DNA from 2 places in the Streptomyces sp. NPDC097640 genome. Region 2 is predicted to be linked to the other one. Evidence: predicted binding sites of a transcription regulator. Region 2 holds the regulator's gene; the other holds the start of a gene.
The links. Region 2 encodes HrcA, which represses chaperone genes, less so after heat shock. Its sites were predicted from a motif close to TTNGCACTCNGNNNNNCNGAGTGCNAA; they were not measured.
Positions count from the first base shown of each region.

Region 1: the regulator HrcA is predicted to act here: its motif matches at 12,583-12,609, upstream of groL (chaperonin GroEL).

Region 1 is NZ_JBEOSB010000010.1:2,622-18,068, reverse strand. It holds gene ABTY62_RS17350 (VOC family protein) at 122-493, shown strand; gene ABTY62_RS17345 (SRPBCC family protein) at 522-944, shown strand; gene ABTY62_RS17340 (TetR/AcrR family transcriptional regulator) at 935-1,552, opposite strand; gene ABTY62_RS17335 (DUF4287 domain-containing protein) at 1,688-1,900, shown strand; gene ABTY62_RS17330 (GNAT family N-acetyltransferase) at 2,184-2,699, shown strand; gene ABTY62_RS17325 (DUF1963 domain-containing protein) at 2,772-3,602, opposite strand; gene ABTY62_RS17320 (Cmx/CmrA family chloramphenicol efflux MFS transporter) at 3,703-4,944, shown strand; gene ABTY62_RS17315 (class I SAM-dependent methyltransferase) at 4,994-5,860, opposite strand; gene ABTY62_RS17310 (helix-turn-helix domain-containing protein) at 5,953-6,546, opposite strand; gene ABTY62_RS17305 (MFS transporter) at 6,650-8,251, shown strand; gene ABTY62_RS17300 (DUF8819 family protein) at 8,286-8,648, opposite strand; gene ABTY62_RS17295 (MurR/RpiR family transcriptional regulator) at 8,781-9,710, shown strand; gene murQ (N-acetylmuramic acid 6-phosphate etherase) at 9,774-10,709, shown strand; gene groL (chaperonin GroEL) at 10,831-12,456, opposite strand; gene ABTY62_RS17280 (cold-shock protein) at 12,796-13,002, opposite strand; gene ABTY62_RS17275 (MoaD/ThiS family protein) at 13,468-13,746, opposite strand; gene thrC (threonine synthase) at 13,836-15,167, opposite strand; SAM riboswitch class I at 15,186-15,331, opposite strand.
Region 2 is NZ_JBEOSB010000004.1:287,656-303,102, reverse strand. It holds gene ABTY62_RS07815 (carbohydrate kinase family protein) at 1-802, opposite strand, end outside; gene ABTY62_RS07810 (ribonuclease Z) at 1,022-1,942, opposite strand; gene ABTY62_RS07805 (histidine triad nucleotide-binding protein) at 1,948-2,307, opposite strand; gene ABTY62_RS07800 (hypothetical protein) at 2,447-2,959, opposite strand; gene ABTY62_RS07795 (16S rRNA (uracil(1498)-N(3))-methyltransferase) at 3,061-3,804, opposite strand; gene ABTY62_RS07790 (nitronate monooxygenase) at 3,801-4,892, opposite strand; gene dnaJ (molecular chaperone DnaJ) at 5,081-6,220, opposite strand; gene hrcA (heat-inducible transcriptional repressor HrcA) at 6,221-7,237, opposite strand; gene ABTY62_RS07775 (MBL fold metallo-hydrolase) at 7,386-8,120, shown strand; gene ABTY62_RS07770 (DUF3097 domain-containing protein) at 8,151-8,981, shown strand; gene hemW (radical SAM family heme chaperone HemW) at 9,012-10,244, opposite strand; gene ABTY62_RS07760 (SpoIIE family protein phosphatase) at 10,510-12,672, opposite strand; gene ABTY62_RS07755 (AMP-dependent synthetase/ligase) at 12,876-14,765, opposite strand; gene lepA (translation elongation factor 4) at 14,991-15,447, opposite strand, start outside.

The DNA.
Region 1 (15,447 bases), on a different contig from region 2:
AGCCCCCGCAAGGATGTTCAAGACGAGGGTCTGCCGCCGCGAGCATGCTGGCGGGGTTGCAACGGGCCGCGCCCCCGAGGCGTCGAGCCCCATCCTCTACCGATTCTCAGGAGTCATCGGCATGCCTGTTCTCAAGCAGCTCAGCACGGTCGTGTTCGACTGCGCCGATCCGGCCGCGCTCGCCGCGTTCTACCAGAAGGCCACCGGCTGGGAAGTCACCAGCAGCGGGGAGGACTTCGCGTCCGTGGGCAACGGCACCCCGGTACAGCTCGGCTTCGTGCGCGTCGCGGGCTACCGGCCGCCGAGCTGGCCCGACGGCGCCACGCAGGTGCACCTCGACTTCACCGTCACCGATCTGGACGGCGCCGTCGAGGAACTGGTCGGCATCGGGGCGTCCCGGCCCGACTTCCAGCCGGGCGAAGGCCGGTGGATCGTCCTCACCGATCCCGAGGGGCATCCGTTCTGCCTCGTCCCCGACGCCTCCGGCGGCTGAGCGCCCTGACGGAAAGGAAGATCGACCCGTGGCATCCATCCACCGCGAAGTCCTGATCGACGACAGACCGGAGAACGTCTGGGCGGCGGTTCGCGCCTTCGGCGAGATCCACCAGCGTCTCGCACCGGGTTTCGTCACCGACACCCGCGTCGAGGGCGACATCAGAGTCGTGACCTTCGCGAACGGCACCGTGGTGCGCGAGCTCATCGTCGACCTCGACGACAAAGCGCGGCGCATCGCCTATGCGGTGGTCGGCGGCTCCCTGGAGCCCACGCACCACCACGCGTCCATGCAGATCCTCGGCGACACCGAGAACCGCAGCCGATTCGTCTGGATCACCGATGTGACGCCGAGCAGTCTTGGAGAACCCATCGCCGAGATGGTCGACCAGGGGATTCGGGTCATCAAGCGCACCCTGGACCGCGACGAGCGGCGCCCCGGTCAGCGGTAGGCGGCGAGGAAGGCCCGGACACCGGCGGTGGCGTAGTGGTCGAGTTCGGCCTCGGTGTGCTGCGGGCCGCCGGTGAACATGGCCTTGTTCACGGGGATCCAGAGGAGCAGGCCGGAGAAGTGGTTGGCGGCCAGGAGCGGTTCGTCCACGCGGAGCAGCCCCTCGTCGGCCAGGCGCTGGAACGTGGCGGCCAGGGTGGCGAGCACGCGCTCGAAGCCCTGCTCGTACCAGGCGGTGCCCAGGTCCGGGAAGGTGTCGGCGTTGGCGATGATCAGGCGTCGCAGCTGGAGGACCTGGGGTTGGGTGAGGGCGGTCAGGAACTGGCGGGCGAGCCGGTGCAGGTTGTCTTCCAGGGCGTCGGGGTCGGCGGGGATGGCGGCCACCAGGTCGATCATTCCGTCGATCCGGCCGCTGGTGGCCAGGACGATCTCGGCGAACAGCTTCTCCTTGTCGGCGAAGTGCTTGTAGACGGTCTGCTTGGACACCGCGGCGAGTCTCGCGATGTCGTCCATGCTGGTGCCGGAGTAGCCCTTCTCCATGAAGACCGCGGTCGCGGCCTCCATGATCGCCTCGTGTTTACGGGCTGAGCGGCCCTGTTCGTTCGGCACCGTTACCGCCTCCTCCACCTCGGGTACTGGACAGTCTAGTTCTCAAATGGGTACTGTACCGTCCAGTTCCCGGGCCGGCGCCGGTAGAACGAGCAAGTCACCACCGCCACGCACACACAGACGGGACACCGCGACATGACCGCACCGGTAAAGGGCCCTGCCAGCTACTTCCCCTCGATCGAGAAGAAGTACGGCCGCCCGATCGCGGAATGGAAGGACCTCATCCGCTCCTCGCCCCTGTCCAAGCACATGGAGCTCGTCACGTGGCTCAAGACCGAGCACGGACTCGGACACGGACACGCCAACGCCCTCGTGGCGCACACGCTCGCCGAAGAAAGCAGCACGTGAGGGCGATCCGGCGCGGCCCTGGGTGAGGGGTAGGGCCCGCTGCCGGACGTCAGGTCGGGGCGGATCAAGGGCGTGCTACGGTACGGGCGTTCGTGTTGGATCAGATCGAGGACGATAAGGAGGGCGAGTTGATGGCCGCGCCTGAGGCCACTGCGCCGCGCAGCGCCCGGACCGTCCTCACGTCCCGGGCGACGGCCTGATCCAGTCATCCGCCTCGCTGGGAGCGTGAGCTCGCGGGGCAGCCCCACACGAACCTCACCATGAAACGGATCTTCATCCAGTCATGCGTACCCACAACCAGTGGATCACCCGGGCCGAGACCGAGGCCGACATCCCGGCCGTCCGCGGCATCGTCCTCGCCGCCTTCGACACCCCGTACGAGGCCGACCTCGTAGACGCCCTGCGCGACGACGTGTCGTGGATCGAGGGCCTGTCCGTCGTCAGCGTCGGCGCGAACGGCTCGCCCGTCGGCCACGCGCTGCTGACGCGCTGTCACATCGACGACACCCCGGCCCTGTGCCTGGCCCCGGTCTCCGTGCTGCCCGAGCACCAGAAGACCGGTGCCGGCTCGGCGGCCATCCGTGCCGCGCTCGGCGCGGCCAGGGAGCTGGGCGAGTACTACGTCACCGTCCTCGGACACCCGGCGTACTACCCGCGGTTCGGCTTCGGCCGTGCCTCCGCCCACGGCATCGGCGTGACCCTCGACGTCCCGGATGAGGCCATGATGGCCCTCACCCTGGACGCGACCCGCCCGCTGCCGAGCGGCACCGTCCGTTACGCCGCGCCCTTCGGGGTCTAGCGGTTCGGCCGGCCGCGCGAGGGGTTCCGCCCCTCGCACGGCCGGCCGTCGGTGTTCCGGCCCGGCGACGCGTCACCACATGTCCGGGGTCGGTATCGCCTGGCTGAAGTCGCCCGCGCGCAGCGCCTCGGTGGGGATCGACCAGTGCATCCAGCCGCCTTCCCCGTCGAGGCGCCACTCGTGCCGGTCGGAGAGCTGGAGCAGGTGGTGGTATCGGTTCGAGTCGTCGCCGTTCAGCATCACCGATGAGCTTCCCGTGGGGAAGACCGGCCGCCCGAAGGCCATGTCCTCGCAGAACAGCAGGCCCGGGGGAAACCAATCGGCGTGTATCGCGCCCCTGAACATCTCCACGGCCTCGTAGTCGCCCCCCTCGTATCCCAGGTCGAGCGTGTCCCAGGCGGAATCCCAGATGTCGGGGAAGGCGAAGGCGAGTTCCGCCGCCCATGGGACGGGGGCGAAGACGCTGGACCGGGCGGGTGGTTCGGTTTCGACGGCGAGGGTGGAACGGGCCGCGATGACCCTCCCCACCTCCGGGTCCTCCGTGCCGTAGCCCGATGCCACCTCCCGGGCCGTGGGGTCGCACTGCTCGGACTCCTTGTCGAGGTGGAAGAAGTTGAGCAGGCCGGTGCCGGGTGGCAGGAGGTCGCCGAGCCAGGGGGCCAGGGCGTCGGTGTCGAGGACGGCGATCAGGCTGAGCGGGAGGTCCTCGCACATCGGCCAGGGGGTGCCGGGCTCCAGCATGGCCCTGCCGCCGAAGCGGCTGTGCCCGGCGGCCTGTCCGGGGGCGGCCTCGGTGAGCTCGAAACCGGGCCGGGCCAGGCTGATGACGCGGTCCGCGAGGTCGGTACCGAGATGTTCCGCGCAGAAGTCACGCAGAGCTGTCAGAGTGGTCCTGGGATCCATGCGAGGAGTCAACCAGGAGGGCGGAGGCTGATGCGGAATACCAAGCTCCAGGCCGTAGTCGACTCTCGGCATGTCCCCCACTGACCGCGCGCGGGTCCGTATGCCCGTCGCCGTCCATGTCCTCGGCCTGTCCGTCTTCGCCCTCGGGACCTCGGAGTTCATGCTCTCCGGGCTGCTGCAACCCATCGCCCGCGACATGGACGTCTCGATCCCGACCGCCGGGCTGCTGATCTCCGCCTTCGCGATCGGGATGGTGGTCGGCGCGCCGCTGCTCGCCGCCGCCACGCTGCGGCTCCCGCGCCGGACGACGCTGATCGCGCTGCTGGCCGTGTTCGGGCTCGGCCAGGTCGCGGGGGCGGTGGCGCCTTCGTACGGGGTGCTGTTCGCGTCCCGGGTGGTCAGCGCCCTCGCGTGTGCCGGGTTCTGGGCGGTGGGGGCGGCGGTGGCCGTGTCTCTGGTGCCGGTGAACACCCGGGCGCGGGCGATGGCGGTGATGCTCGGCGGGTTGAGCGTCGCGAACGTGGTGGGCGTGCCCGCGGGGGCGTTCCTCGGTCAGCACGCCGGGTGGCGGGCGGCCTTCTGGGCGGTGGCGGCGCTGTCGGCGCTCGGGCTCGTGGGTGTCGTCGGGCTCGTACCGCGTACGGAGGCGCCGACCGGGCAGGACCGGCCGAGGCTCCGTGCCGAGCTGTCCATCTACCGCGACCGGCATGTGTGGCTGGCGCTGGTCACCACGGCGCTCAGCGGCGGGGCGGTCTTCTGTCTGTTCTCGTATCTCGCGCCGCTGCTGACGGACGTGGCCGGGATGGACGAGGACTGGGTGCCCAGCGTGCTGGCGCTGTTCGGCGCCGGGGCGATCGTGGGGACGACGATCGGCGGGCGGATCGCGGACGCCCATCTCTTCGGCACGCTCTACGGCGGCATCACGGCCACGGCCGTCGTGCTGAGCGCCTTGGCGCTGACCGCGCACCACGCGGTCGCGGCCGTGAGCCTGGCGCTGCTGCTCGGTGTGACGGCCTTCTTCACCGGGCCCGCGCTCAACGCCCGGATGTTCAATGTCGCGAACGCCGCCCCGACCCTCGCGGGCGCGACCACGACCTCCGCCTTCAACATCGGCAACACGCTCGGACCTTGGCTCGGCGGGCTCGTCATCGACGCGGGCTGGGGCTACCCGGCCGTGGCCTGGACGGGCGCGGCGCTCGCGGCGCTCGCCGCCGGGACGACGGCGCTCGCCGCGCGGCTGCCGCATCAGGCGCCGGGCACTTCGCGCGTGATCGTCGGTTCGGAGGCACGGGAACAGGAGGCACGGGCGGAAGACGGGGTGAGCGGCCCGCTCGGGCCATGACGGTTTTCCAGCAGCGCTGGAAAACGGCGGACGGCGGCGAGGGCGAGCGTCAGGTGCGGCGTGCGGCCCACACCGTGCGCTCGGTGCGCACACTCAGATCACTGCGGCGCAGGATGCTGTGCGGGCTGTCGGTGTCGAGCAGCCGGCCGAGAGCGGTCAGGTCCTCGGCCGTCAGCGCGGATGCGATGCCGCCGCGCATGCGGCGCAGGCTGCTGAGTGCGTAGCGGCCTGCCGCGTCGGTGTGGGTCGGGCCGATGTTGACGGTGATGGTGCGTTCGTCTTCGACGATGAAGCCGGCTGTCGTCAGCTTGGCTCCCCAGTCGGCTCCACGGTGGGGGACGTGCTCGGCGTGGTGGTGGTCGAGTGCGGCATGGCAGCGCTCCTCAAGTCCGGGGGCGTCTTCCAGGGCGCCTTCGGGCAGGAACCGGGGGAAGCCGGCCAGCTCGACGACGGCGAACAGCCCGCCCGGTGCCAGCAGTTCGTGGACCTGGCGCAGGGCCCGGTCGGGATCGGCCATGTGGTGCATGGAAGCCGACGCCCAGACCAGCTCCGGAGTGTCGAGTTCGGGCCACGCCATCGCGTCGAGGTCGGCCCGAACGAGGCGTACGCGGTCGGCCGCTCCGGCTGCGGCTGCTTTCTCCCGCAAGCGGTGCAGGTGGGCGGCTGAGGAGTCGACGGCCGTCAGCTCTGCCTCGGAGAAGTGCTCGAGCAGTGCGAGGGTGCCGGCTCCGGTTCCGCAGCCCAGGTCCACGATGCGGTGGGGCGTGGTCTCGAGGGGCAGCCGGGCGATGATGGACGCGGTGTGTTCGGCGAGCACTTCCGCGTCCAGATCAAGGATCTCCGTCTGCTCGACCGCGTCGCGCTCCGGAACGTGGTATGCGCCGTGTTGTGCCGTGTGCGGCAATGGGTGGGTCATGCGGCCACGCTAAGCGGGCCATCCGCGTGTGGCCTGGTGCGTTTCGCAATGCGCAAGGAGATGGCCGGCTGGGCTGCGGAACACGCAAACAGTCACGGTGACGGGCGGTTCACCTTGTCGGCGTCCTCGCCGCGCTGGTGCCCGCGGCGGGCGTCGCGGTCGAAGACGCCGAGGATCTCGCATGGTCCGCCCTCGGCGCCGATGGCGTGCGGGAGCATCGTGGGGAACTCCGCCGCCTGGTTGGTCTCGATCCTGAAGCGCCGGTTGCCCAGCAGCAGGGTCGCGGTGCCGGACAGGACGACGAGCCATTCGCGGCCGGGGTGGGCGCGCATGCGCGAGGGATTGTCGGGCGGCGGGTTGACCATGCGCTGGCGGACGACGGTCATGCCGGGCTCCGCCCTGATGGGCCAGCGCATCAGCCCGTGGGCCGCGTCGACCATCGGGTTGAAGACGACATCGTCCGTGGCGGTCTCCACCAGCTGGTCGAGAGAGGTGTCCAGAGCGCGCGCGAGGGTGACGAGCTGGTCCAAGGCCAGGCGGCGCCGGCCGTTCTCGATGCGGCTGAGCGTGGACTGGCTGACCTTGGCGCGGCCGGCCAGCTCCTCCAGGGACCAGCCTTGGGCCACGCGCAGGGCACGGATGCGTTTGCGTACCAGGCTGTCCAGCTCGCCATCGTCTTGCGTCATGAGCAAGATTGTATGCCCGAACAGCAAGCAGCGCTTAGCGTCCTCCGTGTCCGGCCCCGCCACGGCCGGCGCTTCAGCCCTGCTGTCCTGTTGAGAGGAATCCATGAGTACGAACCAGCCCGGCCAGGTGAGCACTGAGCCGAGCGGCATCCCGGGCGAGGGCCTGCCCGGCGCGCGTCAGCGTCGCACGATCCTGATCGCCGTCTGTGTCGCGCTGATGGCCGTCATCGCCTCGGTGTCCGGGCTCGGCGTCGCCCAGCCCGACCTCGCCATCGCCTTCGGCGCATCGCAGAGCACGATCCTGTGGATCATCAACATCTACACCCTCAGCCTGGCCGCACTCCTGTTGCCGCTGGGCGCGCTCGGCGACCGCATCGGCCGCAAGCCCATGCTGCTCACCGGCCTGGCCGTCTTCGGCGTCGCCAGTGCGGCGGCAGGGCTCGCCCCGTCCGCTGCCGTCATGCTTGCCGCGCGCCTGTTCAGCGGCGTGGGCGCGGCGATGATCATGCCCATCACGCTGGCCGTCATCACCTCCACCTTCCCCGAGGAAGAACGCGGACGGGCGATCGGCGTGTGGACCGGTGTGGCCGGAGGCGGCGGCATCCTGGGCATGTTCCTCTCCGCCGCCCTGGTCGACGTGGCGAGCTGGCGGTGGCTGTTCGTCCTGCCCGTCGCGCTCGTCGTCGTCGCCTTCCCCATGACACTGCGATCCGTCCCCAACTCCCGCGAGATGTCCGGGCGTTCTTTCGACACTGTCGGCGCGCTGACCTCGGTCGTCGCCGTGGTGGGGCTCATCTTCGTGCTCCAGGAAGGCCCAGGGCGGGGCTGGACCGCGCCCGCGACCCTGCTCAGCCTGGCCATCGGTGTCATCGCCGCCGGGGCCTTCGTGGCCTGGGAACTGCGCCGCCGGGATGCCGCGCTGCTGGACGTGCGTCTGTTCGGCGACCGCTCACTGACCGCCGGGTCGGTCACGCTCCTGGCGGTCTTCGGAGTCCAAGCAGGCATCTTCGTGGTCCTCTTCCCGTTCCTCCAGGCCGTCCTCGGCTGGTCGGGTCTGCTGTCCACGCTGGCGCTGATGCCGATGGCCGTGCTGATGATGATGGCCTCCGGCCTCGCCCCCCGGCTGACCGCACGCATCGGCCCCCGAGCGACCATGGCCACAGGGATCCTTCTGGCCACGGTCGGCCTGGCGCTCATGGCCTCCTTCGTCTCCGTCGACGGCGGCTACCTGTCCGTCCTGCCCGGCATGCTCGCCATGGGCATCGGCATGGGCCTGTCGATGACGCCCTCCACCGAGGCCATCACCAGTTCCCTGCCACGCGAGCGCCAGGGCGTCGCGTCCGCGCTCAACGACGTCACCCGCGAATTCGGCACCGCGCTCGGTGTCGCCCTGCTCGGAGCGCTCCTGTCCTCCGGCTACCGCAACGCCATCGACTCCCGGCTCGCCGACGTCCCCCAGGGCCCGGCCGACACCGCGCGCGAAGGCATCGTCGGCGCCCTCGACGCCGCCCACCAGGCCGGCCCCCATGCGCAGACGCTGATCCATGCCGCCCAGGGGTCGTTCGTCGACGGCTGGCGGCACGCGATGTGGGCGGGGGTCGCCGTCATGGCTGCCCTCTTTCTCCATGTTCTCGCCCGAGGGCCGGAGCGCCCCGCCCATACTCCGGCGAACGCACCGGAACCAGCCGACGCGACCGCTCGGTAGCCCTGGACCACCGCAATGCCCCGCGCCGCGCCCGTCAGATCGTCCCGAGCGTCCCCACCCTCGCCACCGCCACCGCCGTCTTGCCGCACACCCAGTGCGGATCCGGCCCCAACTCGGGCTCCACGTCCAGCGCGTGCGGATCGCCACTCTCCGTGCAGACCGGGCACAGCGGCCAGCGGCCGTACCGCTCCAGGAGGGCGTCCTGTACGTCCTGGGCGACCAGCCCGGCCAAGTAGTCGGCCCCCTCCGGCCACTGCTCGACCCACCACCTGCGGTGCGCGATGGAGTCCTCGACGAGGGAGACGATGTCCGCCTGGGCGACCTCTCCCGCCGCGAGATCGGCGAGCACGAGCGCCCGTGCCGCGTGCAGTGCATGTTCGAGCTTCATGAGCCCCATTGTCACCTTTGCGCACAACCGGCGCCCGTCGGTGAGCGCGCCGGGAGGTAGGGAGCGGCGCAGGACGAGCCCCCGACACGGGCTCGGGACGGACCCTTGACGGCCCCCGGACGATGAAAATACCTTTCAGTGGTGAGCAGCAAGCTGAAGGAAACTTTCACCGTGCCCGAAGCCACTCCGCCCGCCCCCGCCGCCCTCGCGGCCAAGGTCCGTACCCTCGCGCCCTCCATGACCCGCTCGATGCAGCGCGTCGCCGAGGCCGTGGCGGGAGATCCGGCCGGCTGTGCCGCGCTCACCGTCACCGGGCTCGCCGAGCGCACCGGCACCAGCGAGGCCACCGTGGTCCGCACCTCGCGCCTGCTCGGCTACCCCGGCTACCGCGATCTGCGCCTCGCGCTGGCCGCCCTCGCCGCGCAACAGGCGGCCGGGCGCGCCCCGGCCGTCACGGCCGACATCGCCGTCGACGACCCCATCGCCGACGTCGTCACCAAGCTCGCCCAGGAAGAGCAGCAGTGCCTGGCCGACACCGCCGCCGGGCTGGACACCGGCCAGCTCGAAGCGGCCGTCGGCGCGCTCGCCACCGCCCGCCGGATCGACGTCTACGGCGTCGGCGCCTCCAGCCTCGTCGGCCAGGACCTGGTTCAGAAGCTGCTGCGCATCGGCCTGATAGCCCATGCGCACGCCGACCCGCACCTCGCGGTCACCAACGCCGTGCAGCTGCACTCCGGGGACGTCGCCATCGCGATCACCCATTCGGGCCGTACCACCGACGTCATCGAGCCCCTGCGGGTGGCCTTCGAGCACGGAGCCACCACCGTCGCGATCACCGGCCGCCCCGACGGCGAGGTCGCCCAGTACGCGGATCTCGTGCTCACCACCTCCACCGCCCGCGAGAGCGAGCTGCGCCCGGCGGCCATGTCCAGCCGCACCAGCCAACTCCTCGTCGTGGACTGCCTCTTCATAGGTGTGGCGCAGCGTACGTACGAGGCGGCCGCCCCCGCGCTCGCCGCCTCGTACGAAGCCCTCGCCCACCGGCATGACCCCCGGCCCGGACCCCGCTGACCGAGCGCTGACCGAGTCGGGACACCCCCGTTGACACCCCGTACCGGAAAGAGCCGCTTCGCCATGACTTCCGCCGCTGACCAACAACAGCTGCGCGCCCAGCTGGACACGCTCACCACCGAGGCATTCCGCCCCGAACTCGCCGAAATCGACCGGCTGGAGACCATCGAGATCGCCCGCATCATGAACGGCGAGGACGCGGCCGTGCCCGCGGCCGTCGCCACCGAACTGCCGCGGATCGCCGCCGCCATCGACGGCATCGCCGAGCGGATGGCCCGCGGCGGCCGGCTGATCTACATGGGTGCGGGCACCGCCGGGCGGCTCGGCGTGCTCGACGCCAGCGAGTGCCCGCCCACCTTCAACACCGGTCCTGGCCAGGTCATCGGGCTGATCGCGGGCGGGCCCGCCGCCATGGTGACCTCGGTCGAGGGCGCCGAGGACAGCAAGGAGCTGGCCGCCGCGGACCTCGACGCGCTCTCCGTCGGCGCCCAGGACAGCGTCGTCGGCATCTCCGCCTCCGGCCGCACCCCGTACGCGGTCGGCGCGGTCGAGCACGCCCGCCGGCTCGGCGCGCTCACCGTCGGCCTGTCCTGCAACGCGGGTTCGGCGCTCGCGGCGGCCGCCGAGCACGGCATCGAGGTCGTGGTCGGGCCGGAGCTGCTCACCGGCTCCACCCGGCTGAAGGCGGGCACGGCCCAGAAGCTGGTGCTCAACATGGTCTCGACCATCACCATGATCCGGCTGGGCAAGACCTACGGAAATCTGATGGTCGATGTGCGCGCCTCGAACGACAAGCTGCGGGCGCGCTCGCGCCGTATCGTCTCCCTCGCCACCGGGGCCCCCGCCCCGCGGATCGAGGCCGCGCTGGCCGCCAGCGACGGCGAGACGAAGCACGCCATCCTGGCCATCCTCGGCGAGGTGGACGCCCCCACCGCCACCCGGCTGCTGACCGAGTCGGACGGCCATCTGCGGGCCGCGCTGGAGGCCGCGCGCGGGTGACCGCGCTTACGGGAAGAGTGTGCTGAAACGCCGTCGGGGCGGCACCCGGAAGAGGGTGCCGCCCCGACGCATCAGATCCATGCGGACCCGATGAGGACGGTCGATCGACGGAAGGCGTCGATCAGAAGTCCATGTCACCGCCCGGCATGCCGCCCGGAGCGCCCGCCGCGGCGGCCTTCTCCGGCTTGTCGGCGATGACGGCCTCGGTGGTCAGGAACAGCGCGGCGATCGACGCGGCGTTCTGGAGCGCGGAGCGCGTGACCTTGGCCGGGTCGATGATGCCCTCGGCGATCAGGTCGACGTACTCACCGGTCGCGGCGTTGAGGCCGTGACCCGGGGTGAGGTTGCGCACCTTCTCCACCACGACGCCGCCCTCGAGGCCGGCGTTGACCGCGATCTGCTTCAGCGGGGCCTCGAGCGCCAGGCGCACGGCCTGGGCACCGGTGGCCTCGTCACCCTCGAGCTCCAGCTTCTCGAAGACCGAGACGGTCTGGAGCAGGGCCACGCCACCACCGGCGACGATGCCCTCCTCGACGGCGGCCTTGGCGTTGCGCACCGCGTCCTCGATGCGGTGCTTGCGCTCCTTGAGCTCGACCTCGGTGGCGGCACCGGCCTTGATGACGGCCACGCCGCCGGCCAGCTTCGCCAGGCGCTCCTGGAGCTTCTCCCGGTCGTAGTCCGAGTCCGAGGACTCGATCTCGGCGCGGATCTGGTTGACGCGGCCCTGCACCTGGTCGGTGTCGCCGGCGCCGTCCACGATGGTGGTCTCGTCCTTGGTGACGGTCACCTTGCGGGCGCGGCCCAGCAGGTCGACGCCCGCGTTCTCCAGCTTGAGGCCGACCTCCTCGGAGATGACGGTGCCACCGGTGAGGATGGCGATGTCGCCGAGCATGGCCTTGCGGCGGTCACCGAAGCCCGGGGCCTTGACGGCAACGGACTTGAAGGTGCCACGGATCTTGTTGACGACCAGGGTCGCCAGGGCCTCGCCCTCGATGTCCTCGGCGATGATCAGCAGCGGCTTGCCCGACTGCATGACCTTCTCGAGCAGCGGGAGGAGGTCCTTCACGCTGGTGATCTTCGAGTTGACGATCAGGATGTACGGGTCGTCGAGCGACGCCTCCATACGCTCCATGTCGGTGGCGAAGTACGGGGAGATGTAGCCCTTGTCGAAGCGCATGCCCTCGGTGAGCTCGAGCTCGAGCCCGAAGGTCTGCGACTCCTCGACGGTGATGACGCCTTCCTTGCCGACCTTGTCCATCGCCTCGGCGATGAGCTCGCCGATCTGGGTGTCGGCGGCGGAGATGGAGGCGGTGGAGGCGATCTGCTCCTTGGTCTCCACGTCCTTGGCCTGCTCGAGCAGCTGGGCGGAGACGGCCTCGACGGCCTTCTCGATGCCACGCTTGAGGGCCATCGGGTTGGCGCCCGCGGCGACGTTCCGCAGGCCCTCCTTGACCAGCGCCTGGGCGAGGACGGTCGCGGTCGTCGTGCCGTCACCGGCGACGTCGTCCGTCTTCTTCGCGACCTCCTTGACCAGCTCGGCGCCAATCTTCTCGTACGGGTCCTCGAGCTCGATCTCCTTGGCGATGGAAACACCATCGTTGGTGATCGTGGGGGCGCCCCACTTCTTCTCGAGGACGACGTTGCGACCCTTGGGGCCGAGGGTGACCTTGACGGCGTCGGCGAGCTGGTTCATCCCGCGCTCGAGGCCGCGCCGCGCCTCCTCGTTGAACGCGATGATCTTGGCCATGTGAAGTGGTCCTCCCAAGACGGGGTGGATTGCTCCGGACCGCGCCTGGCGCCCGCGACGGACGGCCTGTCTGCCGTGCGGTTCCTTGCCCCGCATGGCCTGACGGACCTCACCGACCCGATCCTTCTGTCACTCTCACCTTCAGAGTGCTAACGCCAATGATTAGCACTCGACCCCTGAGAGTGCAAGCGCCCGAAGGGCTACGGGGTGGGGCAAGGTGGTCGTGAGCGGCCGTCGGCGCGCACGTCAACACCCATGCGAACACGCATGTCAAAGGGCCCGTGCCCCTAGGGGGTACGAGCCCTTTGAACGGTCCAGTCAGTGCCTCGCGTCGGCGCTTCAGCCAACAGCCACGCGGACCATGTCCGCCTGCGGCCCCTTCTGGCCCTGCGAGATCTCGAACTCGACCCGCTGGCCTTCTTCGAGGGTGCGGTAACCGTCCATCTGGATCGCGCTGTAGTGGACGAACACGTCCGCACCACCGTCGACCGCGATGAAGCCGTACCCCTTCTCCGCGTTGAACCACTTGACGGTGCCCTGAGCCATTCCTAACTCCCCTATTGCTGGCCCCTGCGCAGGACCGCACTCCGCGGACCCGGGTCAGACCTCACCCCCCGGTCGTGGGGGGTGTGCGCCGGAACGCGTCGACCGCCGCTGAATGTATCTGTCCCACTGCCCTGTGCAACAGGTCAATCGGACGAGAATTCTGGCGACGGTCGATCGGTAATAAGTGGAGAATTCCCGGGAATTCGGGGCAAGTCGGGCCAGGCATAAGGGAATCAACCCGACAATTCGCGCGCACACTTTACGCACAAGTTGACGAGTTCTCATATGCGGCCGCCAATGAGGCCGACAGAAGGGGAACGGCTCAACTGTAGCGCGATTCAACACACGGAATCGCCCGGTCCGTTTCTATCAGGACCGGGCGATTCCGTTTACCTCGGGGGTACGGCCGGCTCACATCGGCCCGTGGCGTGGCCACAACCGGCCTGTGGCGGGGGAGCGACCGGCTCAGCAGCCGCCCGCGACCGCCGGAATGATCGAGACACCGGCGCCGTCCGGAGTCGCGGTCTCCAGGCCCTCGGAGAAGCGAACGTCGTCGTCATTGACATAGACATTGACGAAACGCCGCAGCTTGCCGGTGTCGTCCAGGACGCGGGCCGCAATGCCCTGGTGATTCCGGTCCAGGTCCGCGAGGACCTCGGAGAGGGTCGCACCCTCGGCACTGACCTCGGCCTGCCCGCCGGTGTACGTACGCAGGATGGTGGGGATCCGGACATTGACGCTCATGAGGGTTTCACCTTCCAAGGGAACTGCTGCGGGGGGCGAGGGCGAATTCGAGGGGCGAATTCAAGCCAGCTGGTTTGAGCGGGCCCGATTCAGGCCAGACCAGCTTCGCGGAACGCGTCGAGGCTGGGGCGGATCACCGCCGTGGGTCCACTCGTCGGGGCGACCGCGTCGAGCGTCTTGAGGCCGTCGCCGGTGTTGAGCACGACGGTGGTGAGGGTGGGGTCCAGCACCCCGTTCTCGAGCAGCTTCCTCGCCACGCCCAGGGTCACCCCGCCGGCGGTCTCCGCGAAGATCCCCTCCGTACGGGCCAGCAGCTTGATCGCGTCCACGATCTGCTCGTCGTTCACGTCCTCCACCGCCCCGCCCGTGCGGCGCGCGATGTCCAGGACATACGGCCCGTCCGCCGGGTTGCCGATGGCCAGCGACTTGGCGATGGTGTTCGGCTTCTGCGGCCGCACCACGTCATGGCCCGCCTTGAAGGCGGTGGAGACCGGGGAGCAGCCCTCGGCCTGGGCGCCGAAGATCTTGTACGGCTTGTCCTCGACCAGGCCGAGCTCGATGAGCTCCTTCAGCCCCTTGTCGATCTTCGTCAGCTGCGAGCCCGAGGCGATCGGGATGACGAGCTGGTCCGGCAGCCGCCAGCCGAGCTGTTCGCAGATCTCGTACGCGAGGGTCTTGGACCCCTCCGCGTAGTACGGGCGGAGGTTGACGTTGACAAAGCCCCAGCCCTCGCCCGCCGGGTCGCCGATCAGCTCGCTGCAGAAGCGGTTGACGTCGTCGTAGGTGCCCTCGATGGCGACCAGGTCACCGCCGTAGATCGCGGCCATGACGACCTTGCCCTGCTCCAGGTCGTGCGGGATGAAGGTGCAGGAGCGCAGTCCCGCGCGGGCGGCCGCGGCGCCGACCGCGCCCGCGAGGTTGCCGGTGGAGGAGCAGGAGAGGGTGGTGAAGCCGAAGGCGCGGGCGGCCTCGACGGCCTGGGCGACGACGCGGTCCTTGAAGGAGTGCGTCGGGTTCCCGGAGTCGTCCTTGATGTGCAGCTCGCCGGTCACGCCCAGCTCGCGGGCGAGGTTGTCGGCCTTCACCAGCTTGGTGAACCCGGGGTTGATGTTGGGCTTGTCGGCCACGTCCGCCGGGACGGGCAGCAGCGGGGCGTAGCGCCAGATGTTGTTCGGGCCCGCCTCGATCCGTCGGCGCAGCCCCTCCGGGTCGCCGGTCGGCAGGTCGTACGCGACCTCGAGCGGCCCGAAACACTCCACACAGGCGAAGATCGGGCCGAGGGGGAATCGCTCACCGCACTCACGGCAGGACAGTGCGACGGCGGGGCCGAGCGAGACGGAGGAACCGGAAGAACCCGAAGAACCCGAAGAATCGGTGGAATCCGAAGAAGCGTTGGAGCTTTCGACAGCTTGCACAGCCATGGGAGGCGAGGCCCTTTCTCCTCATCTTCCTCACGGCGCATCTCGCCGCGAGCCGGAATTGGCACCTTCCCGAGCCGGGGCCCCGCTTCGCGTAAGAGCGCAGGACCGGCCGGAGGGTTGCCGGGGCTTCAACGGGCCGTTCCCTCTGCCCCTCTGGATGAGCGGTATGACGCCGGGCACGGCCCGGCGTTTTTGTCGCACGCGGACCCCCGACATACGACGGTCACGTGCGTTGTTCAAGACTGTAACCGAAGGCCTGGATGGTTGAGATAGTCGTCCG
Region 2 (15,447 bases):
CGGGCACCTCGGCGGTCTCGCCGGTCCGCCCGTCCACCGCGTACGCCCCCTCGGCGCCCAGGGTGACCACCGCCAGCGGCACCTTGTCGGCGAGCGCGCGGGCGGCGGCGCGCGGGCACTCGGTGCGGGTGTACCGCATCGCCTCGGCCGCGTTCGGCAGGAACGCCTCGCAGTGCTCGAGATCGGCGAGGTCGGCCGGATCCCAGCGGCCGGTGTCGTCCCAGCCGACGTCCGCGAAGACCATGCTGCCGTGGCCGACCGCCTGGGTGACCCACTCCTCGCGGCTCCCCGGGACCAGGGAGGCGATGGCCGCGCGGGCCGGGGGCGGGCAGGTGGGGGCGGGCTCCTCGGGCGGCGGCGCCTCATGGCCGTGGGAGACCATGGTGCGCTCGCCCTCGTAGGCCATGGACACGGTCACCGGGGAGTGCCAGCCGCGCACCGTACGGGACAGCGACAGGTCGATGCCCTCGCCGCGGTCCAGGGCGTCGCGGCAGTAGTCCCCGTACATGTCGTCGCCGAAGGCGGCGGCGAGCGAGGTGCGCAGGCCCAGGCGGGCCAGCGCGGTGGCCATGTTGGCCACCCCGCCGGGGCTGGAGCCCATGCCGCGCGCCCAGGACTCGGTGCCGCGCACGGGGGCGGAGTCCAGGCCGGTGAAGATGATGTCCAGGAAGACCGAGCCGGTGAGATAGACGTCACAGCTGGGGTCGCCGGGTCTGCGGACGGCCTCGAGCGGGTCGAGCAGCGGGTACTCGGCCGGGTACTGGTACTCCGCCGCGAGCGGTTGGCCGTGGTCTGTGGTCACCGTGCGCTCCCAGATCGGACCGGCCTCGTCGCCGGTCCCGTTCGGTCGATCTCGTTCAGTGGATCTCGTGGGTCTCGTTCAGCGGATGCCACCGCATGGTGTGGCGAATGCGGATGAATGCGGCCGCTGGATGCGACTGCGGCCAGTGTGCACGATGGCACCGACAGCGGGGCCGTACCGCTGAACGGCCGGCCCCCTGAGCGGCCGGCCCGTGAGCGCTCAGCGCCGCTTGGGCACCGCCACGCTCATCAGGTCCTGCGCCACCGTGAGCTCCCCCGCGAAGCCCGCCGCCCGCGCCTGGCGCTCGAAGTCGGTGGGGTCGCCGTACCGCTGCGAGAAGTGGGTCAGCACCAGGTGCCGCACCCCCGCCTCCGCGGCCAGCCGCGCCGCCTGCCCGGCCGTGAGATGCCCGTACTCGACCGCCAGCGGCTCGTCCTCGTCCAGGAAGGTGGACTCGATGACCAGCAGGTCACAGCCCTGCGCCAGGGCGTGGGCGCCCTCGCACAGCCGGGTGTCCATGACGAAGGCGAAGCGCTGCCCGCGCCGCACCTCGCTGACCTCCTCCAGCGTGACCGTGTGCCCCTCCCGCTCCAGCGCCCCCTCCTGCTGGAGCCGGCCGACCTCCGGACCGCGGATGCCGTGCGCCGCGAGCCGCTCGGGCAGCATGCGGCGGCCGTCGGGCTCGGTCAGGCGGTAGCCGTAGGACTCGACCGGGTGGGAGAGCCTGCGCGCCTCCAGCGTGTACCCGGCGGTCCGCGCCAGGACCCCGCCCTCACCGCTGATCGGCGCCTCGGCCAGCGATACGGTCTCGCGGTACGCGGTCGCGTAGCGCAGCCGCTCGAAGAAGCGCTGTCCGCTCGCCGGGTAGTGCGCGGTCACCGGGTGCGACACCCGGTCCAGGTTGATCCGCTGGATCACCCCGGCCAGGCCCAGCGAGTGGTCCCCGTGGAAGTGCGTGACACAGATCCGGTCGATGTCGTGGGCCGCGACCCCCGCCCGCAGCATCTGGCGCTGGGTGCCCTCGCCCGGGTCGAAGAGCAGGCCCTCGCCGTCCCAGCGCAGCAGATAGCCGTTGTGGTTGCGGTGTCGGGTCGGCACCTGGCTCGCGGTGCCCAGGACGACCAGTTCACGTACGGACAACGGGTCTACCCGGGGGGCCAGTTGAAGCCGCGGCCGCCCAGGATGTGGGCGTGCGCGTGGAAGACGGTCTGGCCCGCGCCCGAACCGGTGTTGAAGATGACGCGGAAGCCCGTGCCGTCGATCTCCTCGTCGGCGGCCACCGCGCCCGCCTCGCGCAGTATGTCGGCGGCGATCTGCGGCTCGGCGACCGCGAGGGAGGCGGCGTCCGGGTAGTGGACCTTGGGGATCACCAGGACGTGGGTCGGCGCCTGGGGGTTGATGTCCCGGAAGGCGAGGGTCGTGTCGGTCTCGCGGACGACGGTCGCCGGCACCTCTTTAGAGACGATTTTGCAGAACAGGCAGTCGGCCTGCGGTTCTCCCGCCACCGGTGGCTCCTTACGCGTCGTCGGCCGGTACGGCACCGGATGCTACCGGCAGGCCCGGAGGCCGCGCGCCGGAACCGCGTGGTGGTCCCACACCACCCGCCGAGAGCATGCGTCACCGACCACCGACCACCGGCTCCCGCTACTTGCCGCCGGTCTCCGTGCCCTTCGTGCCGTCCGTGCCCTGCGTGGTCCGCTTGTCCCACGGGTGGGTGGTGCTCCGGGACGGCCTGGGATGCCCCGTCTTCCGCGCGTTGCAGTCGCCGATCACATTCGCCTGGAAGACCTGGTGGCCGTCCACCTTGGCGGTCAGGTCGCCCCGTACGCAGATGTTCTTGCGCTCGTAGGTGACGGTGCCGGTGACCCGGATCGCGCGGTCGTCGTTGGTCCTGCCCCGGCAGTCCACGGATGCCTTCGCGTCCTTCGACGGGCCGGAGGTGTGCTTGCCCTTCACATCCGCGTTGCAGGTCATCCAGCGCACGTCGATGCCGCCCTTCTCGAGCGCGCGCGTGCTGACCCGGTCCGTGGTGAAGGCCACGCCGATGGAGTTGAGTCCGGAGTCGTTCCTGGGCTCGCACGCCGCCAGGGCGCCGATCGCCAGGGCCGCCGCCGCCACCGCGAGGAGCCCGTTCCTTTGATGCCTCAATGCCCCCATAGAGAGAGGTTCCCACCGCTGCGGGGTGAACCGGAAGTGCACACTCGGCCACATGATCCGCCGATCGGCCGGGACAAAAGAGGCGGGCGGTGGGGGCGGTCTCAGCTCCAGCGGCCCGTACGGCCCAGCAGCAGCGCGACCGCCGCCGTCCCGGCCGTGGAGGTGCGCAGCACGGTCGGCCCCAGGCGGTACGGGCGCGCCCCCGCCTCGGCGAAGGCCGCCAACTCCTCGGGGGACACGCCCCCTTCCGGGCCGACCACGAGCACGACGCTTCCCTCGCCGGGCAGCGGCGCGGTCGCGAGCGGCTCGGCGCCCTCCTCGTGGAGCACGGCCGCGAAGTCGGATTCGGCCAGAAGACGGGCAACCTGGCGGGTCGTCATCGCGTCCGCCACCTCGGGGAAGACGAGCCGGCGCGACTGCTTGCCCGCCTCCCGGGCCGTCGACCGCCACTTGCCCAGCGCCTTCAGGCCGCGCTCGCCCTTCCACTGGGTGACACAACGCGCCGCCGCCCAGGGCACGATGGCGTCCACGCCGGTCTCCGTCATGGTCTCCACGGCCAGTTCGCCGCGGTCGCCCTTCGGCAGCGCCTGGACCACGGTGATCCGCGGGCTCGGCGGCGCCTCATGGCGCACCTCGGCCACCTCGACCACCAGCCGGTCCTTGCCCTCGACGGCCGCCACGGCGCCGAAGGCGCCCGTACCGGCCCCGTCCGTCAGCACCACCGGCTCGCCCACGCGCAGCCGGCGCACCGACACGGCGTGGCGCCCCTCGGGCCCCTCGAGCGCCAGCCGCGCCCCCACGGCCGCCCCCGCCAGGGAGTCGGCCACGAAGACGGGAGCGGTCATGACACGGCTCCCTTGTCCAAGGCGATGCCCAACCCCTCACGCGCCGCGTCCAGTTCGACGGTCAGCACATCCACCAGCCGCGCGGCGGGCAGCTCCCGGGCCAGCCGGTGCCCCTGCCCCGCCCACAGCGCCATGCCCTGCGGGTCGCCGGCCTTCGCCGCCGCCTTCCGCAGCCCCGAGGTGAGGTGGTGCACCTGGGGGTAGGCGGCCGGGGCGTAGCGGCCGTGCTCGCGCATGAAGCGGTTGACCAGCCCGCGCGCGGGACGCCCAGAGAAGGCCCGGGTCAGCTCGGTGCGGCCGAAGACCGGGTCGGTCATGGCCCGCTTGTGCAGGGCGTTGGCCCCCGACTCGGGGCAGACCAGGAACGCGGTCCCCAGCTGGGCCGCGACCGCGCCCGCGGCCAGCACCCCGGCGATCTGCGAGCCGCGCATCAGCCCGCCCGTCGCGATGACCGGGATCTGTACGACCTCCCGGACCAGCGCGAGCAGCGACAGCAGCCCGAGCCCGGCACCCGTGCCGTCGGCGCGCGGATCGTCGCGGTGCGTGCCCTGGTGGCCGCCCGCCTCCACGCCCTGGACGCACACGGCGTCCGCGCCCGCCCACTGGGCGGCCTGCGCCTCGGCGGGCGAGGTCACGGTCACGACCGTCCGCGTGCCGGCCCTGCCGATGGCGTCGAGGACGGCGCGGGTGGGGCAACCGAAGGTGAACGAGACGACCGGGACCGGGTCGTCGAGCAGAACGGCCAGCTTGGCGTCGTACGCGTCGTCGGAGCCCGCGTCGGGGTCGCCCAGCGGGGTGTCGTACCAGGCCGCCTCCCCGGCGAGCTGCTCGCGGTAGACCGCGACGGCGGCGGGGTCGGCGGTGAGGGGCTGCGGCATGAACAGGTTCACGCCGAAGGGCCGGGCGGTCTGCCCCCGCAGCTGTTTGATCTCCTCGTACATCGCCTCCGGCGTCTTGTAACCGGCGGCGAGGAACCCGAGACCGCCGGCCTCGGAAACGGCGGCGGCCAGCTGCGGGCAGGAGGCCCCGCCCGCCATCGGGGCCTGCACGATCGGGTACCGAAAGAGATCGGTCAGCGCGGACGACATGACAACATCGTGTCATGTCCTCCGCACCGATCTGTACTCGGCTCAGGGCCCGTTGGACGGACCGCGTCCCCGAGGGGCTCCGGGCGCCTACCGTCCGTTGAACGCGTCCTTCAAGCGCGAGAACAGGCCCTGCTGCCCCCGCTTACTGCATCCCCCGGGGGCCCACCCCCGGACCCCCGGCCGGGCGCCTACCGTCCGTTGAACGCATCCTTAAGGCGCGAGAACAGCCCCTGCTGTCCTGGCTTGAATTCGCCTAGCGGCCGCTCCTCGCCCCGCAGCTTGGCCAGCCGCCGCAGCAGCTCCTCCTGCTCCGGGTCGAGCTTGGACGGGGTCTGGACCTCGACGTGGACGATCAGGTCGCCCCGGCCGCCGCCGCGCAGGTGGGTGACGCCGCGCTGGTGGAGCGGGATCGACTGGCCGGACTGGGTGCCGGGCCGGATGTCGACCTCCTCCAGGCCGTCGAGCGTCTCCAGGGGCACCTTGGTGCCCAGGGAAGCCGCCGTCATGGGGATGGTCACCGTGCAGTGCAGATCGTCGCCGCGGCGCTGGAAGACCGGGTGCGGCAGCTCGTGGATCTCCACATACAGATCGCCCGCCGGGCCGCCGCCCGGGCCGACCTCGCCCTCGCCGGCGAGCTGGATCCGGGTGCCGTTGTCCACACCGGCCGGGATCTTCACCGTCAGCGTCCGCCGCGAGCGGATCCGCCCGTCGCCCGCGCACTCCGGGCACGGGGTCGGCACCACGGTGCCGAAGCCCTGGCACTGCGGGCACGGCCGGGAGGTCATGACCTGGCCGAGGAAGGACCGCGTCACCTGGGACACCTCGCCGCGGCCGCGGCACATGTCACAGGTCTGCGCCGTGGTGCCGGGCGCCGCGCCCTCGCCGCTGCACGTCGTACAGACGACCGCGGTGTCGACCTGGATGTCCTTGGTGGTCCCGAAGGCCGCCTCGTTCAGCTCCACATCGAGGCGGATCATGGCGTCCTGGCCGCGCCGGGTCCTGGACCGCGGGCCGCGCTGCGAGGCGGTGCCGAAGAACGCGTCCATGATGTCGGAGAAGTTTCCGAAGCCCGCGCCGAAGCCGCCCGCGCCGCCCCCGGCGCCGCCCGAGGCGGAAAGCGGGTCGCCGCCCAGGTCGTAGACCTGCTTCTTCTGGGGATCGGACAAGACCTCGTAGGCGGCGTTGATCTCCTTGAACCGCTCTTGGGTCTTGGGATCCGGATTCACGTCCGGGTGCAGCTCGCGAGCGAGCCGGCGGAATGCCTTCTTGATCTCGTCCTGCGAGGCATCACGCCGCACGCCCAGGACTGCGTAGTAGTCCGTCGCCACTTACGACTCCGCCAGGATCTGTCCGACGTAACGTGCCACTGCGCGTACCGCTCCCATCGTTCCGGGGTAGTCCATGCGGGTCGGTCCGACCACGCCGAGTTTGGCGACCGCCTCGTCGCCCGAACCGTAGCCGACCGCCACGACCGAAGTGGAATTCAGGCCCTCGTGAGCATTCTCATGCCCGATCCGTACGGTCATACCCGAGTCCTTCGCCTCGCCGAGCAGCTTGAGCAGGACGACCTGCTCCTCCAGCGCTTCCAGCACGGGCCGGATCGTCAGGGGGAAATCATGGCCGAAGCGGGTGAGATTGGCGGTGCCGCCGATCATCAGCCGCTCCTCGGTCTCTTCGACCAGCGTCTCCAGCAGCGTGGCCAGGACCGTCGAGACGGTCCCCCGGTCCTCCTGTTCGAAGGACTCGGGCAGGTCCTGCACCAGCCGCGGCACATCCGAGAACCGCCGGCCCACGACCCTGCTGTTCAGCCGGGCCCGCAGGTCCGCGAGCGACTCCTCGCTCACGGGCGCCGGGCAGTCCACCATCCGCTGCTCGACCCGCCCGGTGTCGGTGATCAGAACCAGCATCACCCGCGCCGGGCTCATCGACAGCAGCTCGACATGGCGGACCGTCGAGCGGGTCAGCGACGGGTACTGCACCACCGCGACCTGCCGGGTCAGCTGCGCGAGCAGCCGGACCGTGCGCCCCACCACGTCGTCGAGGTCCACGGCACCGTCCAGGAAGTTCTGGATGGCCCGCCGCTCCGGCGTGGACAGGGGCTTCACCCCGGCCAGCTTGTCGACGAACAGCCGATAGCCCTTGTCCGTGGGAATGCGCCCGGCGCTCGTATGCGGCTGGGCGATGTAGCCCTCGTCCTCCAGAGCCGCCATGTCGTTGCGCACCGTAGCCGGGGAGACGCCCAGCCGGTGCCGCTCCGTGAGGGCTTTGGAGCCGACCGGCTCCTCCGTCCCCACATAGTCCTGGACGATCGCACGCAGTACCTCGAGTCTGCGTTCGCTGAGCACCGCGCACCTCCAGTCCAGCCGTCTCATCAGGTGTTCCCCCTGGCACTCAATGGTCACGAGTGCCAGAACCCCTCAGCCAGTGTACGGCGGGGTGCCGTGGCGGGGGCAAGAGCCGACGCTTTGCCACCGCTGGAGCTAGCGTCTCCGTATGGACACCCGTTGGGAAGAGGCGCGCTGGGAACATCTCACGCCGTCCGTGGCCCGGTGCCGCCTGCCCGGCTGGGACGCGACGGTCGGCGCGATCGCCGGGCGGACCGGCGTCCTGGTCGTCGACACCGGCGCCGACCTCGCCGAGGGCGCCTGGGTACGCCGGGAGATCACCCGCCTCTTCGGCCGCCGCCCCACCCATATCGCCCTCACCCACCCCCACTTCGACCATGTCCTCGGCACCGCCGCCTTCGCGGGCTGCCAGGTGTACGGGGCCGCCGGGCTCGACGAACTGCTGCGCCGCGAGGGGGACGTGCTGCGTGACGACGCGGTGCGCCACGGCGCGAACCCCGATGCCGCCGGGGAGGCCGCCGACCACCTGGTGCGGCCGCACCACGCGGTGTGCGGCGAGCTCACCCTTGACCTGGGCGGCCGGACCGTCCTGCTGGCGAACGTGGGCCCCGGCCACACGGCCCACGACCTGGCCGTGCTCGCCGCCGGGCAGGCCCCGGGCGAGCCCGAGGTGGTCTTCTGCGGGGATCTGGTCGAGGAGTCGGGGGCGCCCCAGGCGGGTGCCGACGCGATCCCCGGCCAGTGGCCCGCCGCCCTGGACCGGCTGCTCGCCCTCGGCGGCGAGGACGCGGTGTACGTCCCGGGGCACGGCGCCGCCGTGGATGCCCGTTTCGTCCGGGCGCAGCGCGCGGAACTCGCGGCTCGTTTCGGCGTGTCCTCCTGACGGCGGCGCCGCGGCGCTAGGGTCACTCGGGTGCGACAGTACGACCCGGACCTGACCCCGCCCTGGAAGCGCCAGGCGCCCGCGCCCGAGGTGCCCGCCGACCCCGACCTGGTCGTCGAGGAGGTCACCACCGGGTTCTGCGGTGCCGTGATCCGCTGCGAGAAGACCGCGGAGGGCGCCACGGTGACTCTGGAGGACCGCTTCGGCAAACATCGGGTCTTCCCCATGGAGCCGCGCGGCTTCCTCCTGGAGGGCCGTGTCGTCACCCTGGTGCGCCCGCGCGCCGCCGCCCCCGCGGCCCCGCGCCGCACGGCCTCCGGCTCCATCGCGCTCCCCCAGGCCCGTGCGCGGGTCGCCCGCGCGGGGCGCATCTACGTCGAGGGGCGCCACGACGCGGAACTGGTCGAGCGGGTGTGGGGGGACGATCTGCGCATCGAGGGCGTGGTCGTGGAGTATCTGGAGGGGATCGACGATCTGCCCGCCATCGTCCGCGAGTTCTCCCCCGGCCCCGACGCCCGCCTGGGTGTGCTGGTCGACCATCTGGTCCCGGGCACGAAGGAGTCCCGTATCGCGGCCGAGGTCACCGGCGAGCACGTCCTGGTCGTCGGGCACCCGTACATCGACGTGTGGGAGGCCGTGAAGCCCTCCTCGGTGGGCATCCCCGCCTGGCCGACGGTGCCGCGCGGCCAGGACTGGAAGACGGGCGTCTGCCGGGCGCTGGGCTGGCCCGGGAACACGGGGGCCGCGTGGCAGCGGATCCTGTCCTCGGTCCGCTCCTACAGGGATCTGGAGCCGGCGCTGCTGGGGCGGGTGGAGGAGCTGATCGACCATGTGACCGTGGGCGGTCCGGCCGGGCCGTAGGCCGCGGCACCGGGTGGGTTGATCGATCGGTCAGTCGACGAGATCGCGCACCACCGCGTCGGCCAGTAGCCGCCCGCGCAGGGTGAGCACCGCCCGGCCCGCTCCGTACGGCTCCGGCGCCAGCAGACCGTCGGCCATGGCCTTCGCCGCCGCGGCGGCGCCCGCCGGGGCCAGCAGGTCCAGCGGGCAGCCCTCCGCGAGCCGCAGCTCCAGCAGGATCCGCTCCACCCGGCGCTCCTCGTCGGTCAGCACCTCGCGGCCCGCCCCGGGGGACCTGCCCTCGCTCAGTGCCTGCGCGTACGCACCGGGGTGCTTCACGTTCCACCACCGCACGCCGCCCACATGGCTGTGCGCACCGGGGCCCGCGCCCCACCAGTCCGCGCCGCGCCAGTACAGCTCGTTGTGGCGGCACCGGCCGGCCTCTGACGTGGCCCAGTTCGAAACCTCGTACCAGCGGAATCCGGCCGCCGACAGCGTCTCCTCCGCGATCAGGTAGCGGTCCGCGTGCACATCGTCGTCGGTCATCGGGACCTCGCCGCGCCGGATCCGCCGGGCGAGCTGGGTGCCCTCCTCGACGATCAGCGCGTACGCCGACACATGGTCGGGCCCGGCGCCCAGCGCGGCCTCCAGGGAGGCGCGCCAGTCCTCGTCGCTCTCCCCCGGCGTGCCGTAGATCAGGTCCAGGTTCACATGGTCGAACCCGGCCGCCCGCGCCTCGGCCACGCAGGCCTCCGGGCGGCCCGGGGTGTGGGTGCGGTCCAGCACCCGCAGCACATGCTGCCGGGCGCTCTGCATCCCGAACGAGACCCGGTTGAACCCGGCCGCCCGCAGCTCTTCCAGATACCGCGTGTCGACCGACTCCGGGTTGGCCTCGGTGGTGACCTCTGCGCCCTCCGCCAGCCCGAACTCGTCCCGGATGGCGCCGAGCATCCGCCCGAGGTCGGCGGCCGCCAGCAGGGTCGGCGTGCCGCCCCCGACGAACACGGTCTCGACCGGCCGGGGGTCGTCCCCCAGCACCTTGCGCGCGAGCCGCACCTCTTCGACGACCATGTCGGCGTAGTTGTCGCGCGAGGCGAGCACGCCGCCGGATCCGCGCAGCTCGGTGGCGGTGTAGGTGTTGAAGTCGCAGTACCCGCAGCGGGTCGCGCAGTAGGGCACATGCAGATAGAACCCGAGCGGCCGCCCCGCCGCCCCGGACAGGGCGCTCGCGGGCAGCGCGCCGTCCTCGGGCATGGGCTCGCCATCGGGCAGTACGGAAGGCATGCCCCCCATTGTCCGCCATCGGCACAGTGCCCCGGGCGCCCAGGGCCTGTATCGGCGGATCTTGACGCCCGCGGCGGCCACGCGGTGGAGCGCACAACGGTGCAGCCCCCCACCCCGCCCCTTCCCTCAACTGGGGCTCCGCCCCGGACCCCGAGCCTGGGGCCGGGCCCCGCGCGGCGGTGCCGCACACTCCGGGGCCCGGGGCGGAGCCCCGGTGTCGGGTAGGGGCGGGGAGGGGAGCCGGCCCGACCGCCCAGGCGCCGCCCTACCGCGACCGCAGGACCAGCATCGCCAGATCGTCGTCCGGCGGCTCGACGGCGAACGCGTGCACCGCCCCGCGGATCCGCTCCGCCACGTCCTGCGCGTCCAGCCCCACGCAGTCCCCGAGCAGCGATGCCAGCCCGTCGCCGTCGTCGAACTGCCGGGCGCCCGATCGGTGCTCCGTGACCCCGTCCGTCACGCACACCAGCGTCTCCCCGGGCGCCAGCTCGAAGGTCTCGCTCTCGTACGTGACGTCGTCCACGACGCCCAGCAGGATCTGCGGCTCGGCGACGGTGCGCACCGACCCGTCGGGCCGGAGCACCAGGGGCAGCGGATGCCCCGCGCTGGCGAGCGTGCAGCGGATGCCGTCGTCGCCGTCCTCGCCCATCGGCACCAGCTCCCCGTACAGCAGCGACAGGAACCGCGACGCGCCGCCGCCCACGGGCAGCCCCACGCCCGCGGCCACCGCCTCCGCCGCGCCCTCGACGGCGGCCTCGACGGCCTCCTCGCCGAGCATCCGGTTGATGCGCTCCAGGACCGCCCCGACGCCGTACCCCTCGCGCGCCAGCAGCCGCAGCCAGGGGCGTACGAGCCCGGTCACCACGGCCGCCTCCGGGCCGTTGCCGCACACGTCGCCCAGCACGAAGACCCAGCGGCCGTCGCCCGCCGGGAAGATGTCGTAGAAGTCGCCTCCGGCGGATGTGCCGCCGGTCGGCTCGTACACCACCGCGGACTCCACGCCCGGGATCTTCGCGATACGGGAGGGCAGCAGCCCGCGCTGGAGCACCCGGCTGATGGTCGCCTGCCGCGTGTACTGGCGGGCGGACGCGAGCGCCAGGGCGACCCGGCGGGAGAAGTCCTCGACCAGGCCGGCCACCTCGCCCGGCACCCGCATCAGCCCGGCCCGGCCGAGCAGCAGTGTGCCGACGGCGCGCCCGCCCGCGATCAGGCGGCAGGCCAGGGCCGCGCCGCCGGGCCCGTACGCGGCGGGGTCGCTGGGCCACGGCCAGGGCACGGCCCGGCCCCGCGCGGTGGCGGGCAGCTCCGGCGGCTCCTTTTCGAGCAGTTGGCGGAGGGTTTCGAGCCGGGTCTCGCTCGCGTGCCACACCTGGGCGAGCCGCGGCGGGCCGCCTTCCGTGTCGAGCCACACCGCGCTCCAGTCGGCGAACCGCGGCACGAGCAGCTGGGCGGCCAGCGAGGTCACCATGTCCTCGTCGAACTGCCCGGTCAGCAGGTCGGACGTCTCCGCGAGGAAGGACAGCGCGCCCTCCCGGGTCCAGTCGGCGTCGGAAGGGCGGACCCCGGCGCGTCTGGGGGCGGGGGCGAGGAGTTCGACGGCGTACGCGTCGTCCTCGGCGCAACCGTCTTTGAGGGAGCCGTCTTTGACGGAGCCGCCCTTGGGGGTGCCGCCCTCAAGGGAGTCGTCCGGGGAGTCGCCGTTGAGAGAATCCCTCGCGGATTCCCTGGGCGCGTCGCCCGAATTGGCGGGAAGCGGATCACCCGATGAGGTGATGGCCTCGACCGCGGTGACGGGCAGCTGGAACCACACCGTCTTGCTGGCCCGGCGATAGGCCGTGCCCCAGCACTCGGCGAGCTCGGCGACCAGCCGCAGCCCGTGCCCGGCGCACCCAGGGTCGTCGTCCGCGTCGGGCGGCTCGCCGCGCAGAAAGCGGGTGGGGTGATGGTCGGTCACCTCGACGACCACGGAGGGCTCTTCCCCGTCTCCGGTTAACACATCCAGCGCACAGCTCACCTCGACCGCCGTCCCGGCGTGCACCACGGCATTGGTGACCAGCTCGCTCACCAGCAGCACGACCTCGTCCGCGACCTGGTCGGGGATCCGGCCGACGGCGGGGAAGTCGAGCGCGCTCCAGTCGGCGAGGGCCGCGCGGGCGAACCGGCGCGCGGCGGAGGCCGCCAGGGGGTTGCCGGGCAGGCTGGTGCGCGCGGCGGCGATCCGGGCGGCCGGCGCGGTGCCGGGCACGGCCCCGAGCGCCCGCCCGTACCCGGATCCGGGCCGGGGGCGGGGCACTGCGCCCGGCACCGCCCCCGGCGCCGGATCAGGTGTGACAGAAGCAGGTGTGGCAGAAGAAGACGTCCCCACTGTGCGGCTCCTGAGCAGTCCCGGCGTAGCGCCGTAGTCCGACACCGACAGGGTGACAGACATGCCGCCCTCATATGCGCCGAGTTACGCAAGTGAGCCGCGATGAGGGGAAAAATCAGGTGAACACTGTGCCGGAGCTGCAACGCTTGTGCGGATCGTACGCCTCGTACGCCCCACGGGCCCCGCACGGTTCCCCCCGTCCGGAGCGCCCGGCGCGCAGGAACGCCCGGGCGTCCCGCGCGACCGCTCACACGCCCCGCGGGCGCTCATGCCTCCCGCGCGCCGGAGTACATGTCCTCCAGAAGCTCCTTGTACTCCCGCTCGACGACCGGCCGCTTCAGCTTCAGGCTCGGCGTCAGCTCACCGTGCTCGACGTCCAGATCGCGCGGCAGCAGCCGGAACTTCTTGATCGTCTGCCAGCGCTGGAGCCCCGCGTTGAGCCGCCCCACATAGCCCTCGATCAGCTCCCGCACCTCGTCCGTGGCCACCACCTCGGCGTATGTCTTCCCCTGCATACCGTGCTCCTGCGCCCAGCCCATGATCGTCGGCTCGTCGAGGGAGATCAGCGCGGTGCAGTAGTTGCGGTCCGCGCCGTGCACCAGGATGTTGGAGACGAACGGGCACACCGCCTTGAACTGGCCCTCGACCTCGGCCGGCGCGACGTACTTCCCGCCCGAGGTCTTGATCAGGTCCTTCTTCCGGTCGGTGATGGTGAGATAGCCGTCGGGCGAGAGCTCGCCGATGTCGCCGGTGTGGAACCAGCCGTCGGACTCCAGCACCTGCTCGGTCAGCTCCGGCAGCCCGTGGTAGCCCTGCATGATGGACGGGCCGCGCATCAGGATCTCGCCGTCCTCGGCCACCCGCACCTCCAGGCCCGCGAACGCCTTGCCCACCGTGCCGGTGCGGTACTCCACCGGGTTCAGGAAGCCCGGGCCGCTGGTCTCGGTGAGGCCGTAGCCCTCCAGGATGTTGATACCGGCGCCGGCGAAGAAGTAGCCGATGTCGGGAGCGAGCGCGGCCGCGCCGGACACCGCGGCCCGCAGCCGCCCGCCGAACGCCTCGCGCAGCTTGGCGTAGACCAGCTTGTCGGCGACGGCGTGCTTGGCCTTGAGGCTCATGGGCACGGAGGCCGTGCCGGTGCGGCGGAAGTTGTCCTGGGAGGTCTTGGCGTACTCGCGGGCGACCTCGGCCGCCCACTGGAAGATCTTGTACTTGGCGCCGCCGCCGGCGCGGGCCCGCTGCGCCACGCCGTTGTAGACCTTCTCGAAGATCCGCGGCACGGCGCACATGTAGGTGGGCCTGACCACCGGCAGATTCTCGATGATCTTGTCCTGCCGGCCGTCCACGGCCGTGGTGTGTCCGATGTACACCTGCCCGGCCGTCAGCACCTTGCCGAAGACATGCGACAGCGGCAGCCACAGGTACTGCACATCGTCGGCGAAGAGGATGCCGTCGAGATTGCCGATCACGATGGCCATGTACGACCAGGTGTCATGCGCCAGACGTACGCCCTTGGGGCGCCCGGTGGTGCCCGAGGTGTAGATGAGCGTGGCCAGCTGATCGGCGCGGAGCGCGTCCATCCGCTCCCGCACCGCGTCCGGGTGTTCGTCGAGGTAGGCCGTGCCGCGCTTCTCCAGCTCGGCGAGCGAGAGCACCCAGCCCTCGGGGTCGCCCTCGGCCGGGGTCGCGTCCTCGGCCTTGATCACCACGACATGGGTCAGGTCGGGAAGGTCCTCGCGCTGCTCCCGCACCTTGGCGAGCTGCGCCGCGTCCTCGGCGATCAGCACCCGGCTGCCGGAGTCGGAGAGGATGAAGGCCGTCTCCTCGGCGTTGGTGTTCGGATAGACCGTGGTGGTCGCCGCTCCCGCGCACAGCACGCCGAGGTCGGTCAGGATCCACTCGATGCGGGTGGAGCAGGCCAGCGCCACCCGCTCCTCGGGGCGGATGCCGAGGTCGATGAGGCCGGCGGCGATGGCGAAGACCCGGTCCGCGGTCTCGCGCCAGGTCAGCGGCTGCCAGTCGTCGGGGCCTTCGCCCGAGGCGGGTGGGACCGGATAGCGGAAGGCCTCGGCGTCCGGCGTCGCCTCGACGCGCTGGAGGAAGTGCGTCGCCAGGGACGGCGGGCGGTTCTCGAGCAAAGTCTGTGTGTCGGTCACGGCATCCTCCGGAGCCCGCCTCAGTGCTTGCCTCGTGCTTATTGACTCGCGAGTAACCTTCGAGCAGTGATCAGGGTAAGGGCCGGAACCGTACCGCGTAAGGGGGCTTCGGCCACCTTGTTGAAACTTCGGAAACGACCAGGCTGAAGCGGTGGGGAAGAAGTCACGGGAGCGGCCAGTGGGTCCGGCGCGCCGAGCGCCGGGCCCACTGTCACCCCTGTCTTCTTACTTCTTCGCCTTCGCCTCGCCCTCGGAGTCGGAGGACAGCACCGCGATGAAGGCCTCCTGCGGGACCTCCACGCTGCCGACCATCTTCATCCGCTTCTTGCCTTCCTTCTGCTTCTCCAGCAGCTTCCGCTTCCGGGAGATGTCACCGCCGTAGCACTTGGCCAGGACGTCCTTGCGGATGGCGCGGACCGTCTCACGGGCGATGACGCGGCTGCCGATGGCGGCCTGGATCGGCACCTCGAAGTTCTGCCTCGGGATCAGCTCGCGCAGCTTGGCGACCAGCCGCACGCCGTACGCGTACGCCTTGTCCTTGTGGGTGATCGCGGAGAAGGCGTCGACCTTGTCGCCGTGCAGCAGGATGTCGACCTTGACCAGGTCGGAGGTCTGCTCGCCGGTGGGCTCGTAGTCGAGCGAGGCATAGCCGCGGGTCTTGGACTTCAGCTGGTCGAAGAAG